Regions from separate parts of the Bradyrhizobium sp. CB3481 genome, predicted to be linked through region 2. Evidence: riboswitches for the same ligand, from Rfam matches in the RefSeq annotation. Region 2 holds a riboswitch; the other holds the start of a gene.
The links. A riboswitch is a leader RNA that binds a small molecule or an ion and turns the genes downstream of it on or off. The one in region 2 is predicted to bind S-adenosylmethionine.
Positions count from the first base shown of each region.

Region 1 (3,203 bases), 270 kb from region 2:
CTCGTGATCTGGCAGGTCGGCACCAACGCCGTGCTGCGCAACCTCGATCCGGACGAAACGGCCAAGCTCGTCGAGCAAGGCATCTCGCGCATTCAGGCTGTTGGCTCCGATGTCGTGCTGATCGATCCGCAATATTCGCCGCGGGTCAACGAGCACGCCGAGAGCGCCGGCAAGATGACGAAGCTGCTGGGCAAGGTCGCCGAGCTGCGCAAGGTCGGGATCTTCCCGCGCTTCGCGGTCATGAAGGACTGGCACGAGAAGCAGGCGATCCCGATCGAGAATTTCGTGATCTCCGACGGCCTGCACATGAGCGACTGGGGCTACGCCTGCTTCGCGCAACTGCTCGGCGACGACATCATCAAGTCGGTCGGCCAGATCAAGCTCGGCGTCAACGTGCCCGGCGACGTGCGGACGTATCGGCCGATGTAGCCGAGCTATATCTACGCCGTCGTCCCTGCGAACGCAGGGACCCATAACCACAGGGCGTAGTGAGTTAAGGCGGGCGTCAACTAGCGTCTCTCATCAGCAAGGCCGCGGCGTATGGGTCCCTGCGTTCGCAGGGACGACACCGATTGTGTGGCTGTTTGCACCGCCCCTCACGCGTTCTCCAGCGCCTGCGCGAAATCCTCGATCAGATCATCCGGATGCTCGAGGCCGGCCGAGAAGCGGATAAAGCCCTCGCTTATGCCGAGCTCGGCGCGCGCTTCCGGCGCCAGTCGCTGATGCGTCGTCGTTGCCGGATGCGTGACGAGGCTCTTGGCGTCGCCGAGATTGTTCGAGATGCGCGAGATCTGCAGCGCGTTGAGGACGCGGAACGCCGCCGCCTTGCCACCCTTGACCTCGAAGCCGATCAGCGTCGAGCCGGCGCGCATCTGCTTCTTCACCAGCTCCGCCTGCGGGTGATCAGCGCGGCCGGGATAGATCAGCCGCGAGATCTTCGGATGTGAGGCGAGCGCGTCCGCAATTTTCGCTGCGGTCTCGGTCTGCGCGCGCACGCGCACGCCGAGCGTCTCCAACCCCTTGAGCAGGGCCCATGCGTTGAACGGCGAGAGCGACGGCCCGGTCTGGCGCATGAAGTTGTGGATGTGCTCGGCGATGAAGGCTTCCGAGGACAGGATGATGCCGCCCAGGCACCGGCCTTGGCCGTCAATATGCTTGGTCGCGGAATAGACCACGACGTCGGCGCCGAGCGACAGCGGGCTCTGCCAGATCGGCGTAGCGAACACGTTGTCGACGATCAGCCGCGCGCCGCCGCTATGTGCGATCTCGGCAATCGCCGGGATGTCGAGCACGTCGAGCGTCGGATTGGTCGGGCTCTCCAGGAAGAACGACTTGGTGTTCGGCCGCAAGGCACGTCGCCACTGGTCGAGATCGAGGCCGTCGACCAGCGTCGTCTCGATGCCGTAGCGCGGCAACAGCTCCTGCACGACGTAGAGGCACGAGCCGAACAGGGCTTTGGAGGCAACCAGATGGTCGCCGGCCCGCAGCGGCGCGAGGATCGCGGTCGTCACGGCGGCCATGCCGGTCGCGGTCGAGCGCGCGGCTTCCGCGCCCTCGAGCTCGATCATGCGGCGCTCGAACATCGAAATCGTCGGATTGGAGTAGCGCGAATAGATGAAGCCGGGGGCCTCGCCCTTGAAGCGCGCCTCGCACTGCTCCGCGCTGTCGTAGACGTAGCCCTGGGTGAGAAAAAGCGCTTCCGAGGTCTCGCCGAACTGCGAGCGCAGGGTGCCGCCATGGACCAGGCGGGTTTCGGGGCGGTAGCGGGCGGCAGACTTCAATTCAGACATGTGACCTCCGACGTGACCATTGGAAAATGGTCACAAAAAACCGGCCTGGAATAATTTCCACAGGCCGGGATCACACGTGTCCCCGGCCTGTTTAGCGATTTATTTAACGTGGCTGCAAGCCGGCCGGCTCAAATCACCACGGGATAAGTCATGCTGATATTCGCTTGCGCCCTTTCAGTCAAGGCGGCCATCGGATAACCCCTAAAAGCCCATATTTATGAGGTTTGGATGACATTTGGGCATCCGGAAGGGCCACCTCAGAGGACCGCGCCGTGCCGTTCACGCTCCCGCCCGACGCCAACGGAATTCTGCCCGACCGCATGATAGCGGCGATGGCCGATGCCGGCCTGATCCTGCCCGAATACCCGTTTGTCGAAAGCCAGATCCAGCCGGCGAGCCTTGATCTCCGGCTCGGCGACATCGCCTACCGTGTGCGCGCGAGCTTCCTGCCCGGGCCTGATGCCACCGTCGCCGAGCGCATCGACGAACTGAAGCTGCACGAGATCGACCTTTCGGATGGCGCGGTGCTCGAGACCAACTGCGTCTACATCGTGCCGCTGCTCGAGAGCCTCGCGCTGCCGCCGGAGATCGTGGCTGCCGCCAACCCGAAAAGCTCGACCGGCCGGCTCGACGTCTTCACCCGCGTGATCGCCGACGGCACCCGCCGCTTCGACATGATCGGTGCCGGCTACCACGGCCCGCTCTATGCCGAGATCAGCCCGAAGACATTCCCGGTGCTGCTGCGCGAGGGCTCCAGGCTCAGCCAGGTGCGCTTCCGCGCCGGCGATGCCATCCTCAATGCCGACGAACTCGATGCGCTGCATGGCGCCGAGCGGCTGGTCGATATCGACGATGCTGACCTCGCCAACGGCGTCGCGCTGTCGGTCGATCTGTCCGGGCAGAACACCGGCGGCTTCGTCGGCTACCGCGCCAAGCGCCACACCGGCGTCGTCGATGTCGACCGCCGCGGCGGCTATGCGGTCGACGAATTCTGGGAGCCGATCCCGGCGCGGTCCGACGGCAGCCTGATCCTCGATCCCGGCGAGTTCTACATCCTGGCCTCCAAGGAAGCCGTGCAGGTGCCGCCGGACTACGCCGCGGAGATGGTGCCGTTCGATCCGCTGGTCGGAGAGTTCCGCGTGCACTATGCCGGATTCTTCGATCCCGGCTTCGGCTATGCCGGCGCCGGCGGCAAGGGCGCGCGCGCCGTGCTGGAGGTACGCTCGCGCGAGGTGCCGTTCATCCTTGAGCATGGCCAGATCGTCGGCCGCCTGGTCTATGAGAAAATGCTGTCGCGGCCCGATGCGATGTACGGCCAGCGCATCGGCTCGAACTACCAGGCGCAGGGCCTGAAGCTAAGCAAGCATTTCCGGGTGTAGTTTGCGTGTCCCGGACGCGGTGCAGCCTAGGCGA
Region 1 is NZ_CP121647.1:716,269-719,471, forward strand. It holds gene QA643_RS03350 (SGNH/GDSL hydrolase family protein) at 1-429, shown strand, start outside; gene QA643_RS03355 (O-succinylhomoserine sulfhydrylase) at 597-1,790, opposite strand; SAM riboswitch at 1,861-1,940, opposite strand; gene QA643_RS03360 (2'-deoxycytidine 5'-triphosphate deaminase) at 2,063-3,169, shown strand.
Region 1: it holds a riboswitch for S-adenosylmethionine, as region 2 does, so the genes downstream of both, QA643_RS03355 (O-succinylhomoserine sulfhydrylase) here and QA643_RS04745 (homoserine O-acetyltransferase) in region 2, are expected to answer to the same signal.

Region 2 (3,203 bases):
ACCACCGTTTTTCAGGCCGCGCGCGGTGCCGGCCGATTCCAAAAAGGCGCGCGAAATGTCGAAGAATTCGGGCACGTCGAGCAGGAAGGCGTCGTGGCCACGGTCGGTCTCGATCTCGGCAAACGACACCCGCGCGCTGGACGCGTTCAGCGCATGCACCAGGGCACGCGATTCCGAGGTCGGGAACAGCCAGTCCGAGGTGAACGAGATCACGCAGAACCGCGTCTTGATGCCGGCAAACGCCTTCGCCAGCACACCATCATGGTCGGCGGCGATGTCGAAATAATCCATCGCCCGTGTCAGATAGAGATAGCTGTTGGCATCGAAGCGCTCGACAAAGGACGAGCCTTGGTACCGCAGATAGCTCTCAACCTGAAAATCGGCGTCGAACGAAAAGGTCGGCAGCTCGCGATCCTGCATGCGCCGGCCGAACTTGCGATGCAGCGCGGCGTCCGAGAGATAGGTGATATGTCCCGCCATCCGCGCGACGGCGAGTCCGCGATGCGGCTGGGTGTCCTGCTCGAAATAGCGCCCGTGATGCCAGTCCGGATCGGCCATCACGGCCTGCCGGCCCAGCTCGTGAAATGCGATGTTCTGCGCCGAGTGCCGCGTCGCACAGGCGACCGGCATCGCGGAGAACACGCGCTCCGGATAGGCCGCCGTCCATTGCAGCACCTGCATGCCGCCCATCGAGCCGCCGATCACGCAGAGCAGCGTTTCGATGCCGAGACGATCGAGCAGCATGGCCTGCGCACGGACCATGTCGGGTATTGTGATGAGCGGAAAATCCAGCCCCCACGCCTTGCCGGTGGCCGGATTGGTCGAGGCCGGGCCGGTCGAGCCCATGCAGCCGCCGATCACGTTCGAACAGACGATGAAGTATTTCTCGGTATCGAGCGGGCGGCCGGGGCCGACCATGATTTCCCACCAGCCGGCTTTGCCGGTCAGCGGATGCACGTTGGCGACGTGCTGATCGAGGGTCAGCGCGTGGCAGATCAGGATGGCGTTGGAGCGGTCGGCGTTGAGCTCGCCATAGGTCTGATAGGCGATCTGGAACGGCGCAAGGTCGACGCCGCAGTCGAGCCGCAGCGGCTGCTCCATGCCGAACGCCGCCAGCAGCGACGTCGGATGATCGGCCTCGTGCGCGCGGTCCCCGCTCTGGATCGACGGGCTTGGTATCGAATGCAGGTTTGCCATGACGTGCCATCCGCCTCCCCGCGGAGGCCCTTATCAGACAGAAATCAGGCCATAAAAAACCCGGCCTGAACGAAAGGTTCGGCCGGGATCAACTCTGTCCCCGGCCTGTTTAGCGAGTTGTTTAACGTGGCTGCAAGCCGGCCGGCTCAAATGACCACGGAATAGCCTAAAATTAGTCGCTGGCGGGCTTTTCGTCAAGGCACGCCCATGGTTAACCGGGTTGCGGCTCGCGCCGGGCCTGCCGTTTCTCTTTGCTTTCAGTGGCCGTCTTTTCTAAGCAATGAGCAGGCTTGCCGGCGATTTTGGATCGATCCGGCACTGAAGGTTTTCGAAATGTCCAACGTTCCCCCGGCCCCGCCCTCGCTGCAGGAATTGCGCAAGGAGATCGATGCGATCGACGAGCAGGTCCATCGGCTGCTGATGGCGCGCGGCGACATCATCGACCGCCTGATCCAGGTCAAGCAGACCCAGGAGGTCGGCTCCGCGTTCCGGCCGGCGCGCGAGGCCAGCATGATGCGCGAGCTGGTGCGGCGTCATCGCGGCATCCTGCCGCTCGACACCATCGAGAGCATCTGGCGCGTCATCATCTCGACGTTCACCTATGTCCAGGCGCCGTTCGCGGTGCATGCCGACGTCTCGGTCGGCGAGTCCGCGATGCGGGATTCGGCGCGCTTTCACTTCGGCTTTGTCGTGCCCTATGTCGGCCATTTCAGCGCCCAGGCCGCCGTCGAGGCGGTGGCGAAATCGAAAGGCGATCTGGCGCTGGTCTCCGCGATTTCGAGCCGCACGCCGTGGTGGAATCTGCTTGAGACGGAAGGCGCGCCGAAGATCATCGCCCGGCTGCCGTTCCTAGAGCGCGCCGATCATCCGGCCGCGCTGCCGGTGTTCGTGATCTCGCGGGTCGCCGACGATGCCATGGTGACGGAAGTGCAGACCTGGAGCGTGCGCGTCTCCGGATGGAACGCCGACATCGCCCGCGCGGTGGCGCCGCTCGCCGAGATCGTCGCGGTGCCCGATACCGCCTTCGACGGCGCGGCGCTCCTGGTGTCGGATGCCGGCACCGGTTTCGAGAAGATCAAGGCTGCCCTGATCCAGGCCGGCGCCTCGGTGCGCTCTTCGGCCCTCGTCGGCAGCCACGCAACGCGCTATACGGTGCCGGCGAATGGGTCGGCCAAGCCTTAAGTCACCGCCCCGCCATTTCCGGAGTTGAAGATGAACCGCCCCGTGCCGAATCCCGGCATTCTCGATATTGCGCCCTACACGCCCGGCAAGTCCCCGGTGCCGGAGCCGGGTCGCAAGGTGTTCAAGCTGTCCGCCAACGAGACCCCGTTCGGGCCGTCGCCGAAGGCGATGGAAGTCTACAAGGAGACGGTGGCGCATCTGGAGGACTATCCGGAAGGAACCTCGAGGGTACTGCGCGAGGCGATCGGCCGTGCCTATGGGCTCGACCCCAACCGCATCATCTGCGGCGCCGGCTCGGATGAAATCCTCAACCTCCTGGCGCACACCTATCTCAGCCAGGGCGATGAGGCGATCTCCACCGCGCACGGTTTTCTGGTGTACCCGATCGCGACGATGGCCAACGGCGCCAAGAACGTCGTCGCGCCCGAGACCAATTACACCGCCGACGTCGATGCGATCCTGGCGCGCGTCACGCCGAAGACCAAGCTCGTGTGGCTGGCCAACCCGAACAATCCGACCGGGACCTATGTGCCGTTCGACGAGGTCAAGCGACTGCGCGCCGGTTTGCCGGGGCATGTGCTGCTGGTGCTCGACGCCGCCTATTCCGACTACGTCTCGCGCAACGATTACGAACTCGGCCTGGAGCTGGTGGCGACCACGGACAACACCGTGATGACGCACACCTTCTCCAAGATCCACGGGCTGGCGGCGCTGCGGATCGGCTGGATGTTCGGCCCGGCGCACATCGTCGATGCCGTCAACCGGATCCGCGGCCCCTTCAACGTCTCGACGCCGGCGATGCTGGCGGCGGTCGCCGCGATCGA
Region 2 is NZ_CP121647.1:987,680-990,882, reverse strand. It holds gene QA643_RS04745 (homoserine O-acetyltransferase) at 1-1,197, opposite strand, end outside; SAM riboswitch at 1,286-1,365, opposite strand; gene QA643_RS04740 (chorismate mutase) at 1,531-2,379, shown strand; gene hisC (histidinol-phosphate transaminase) at 2,410-3,203, shown strand, end outside.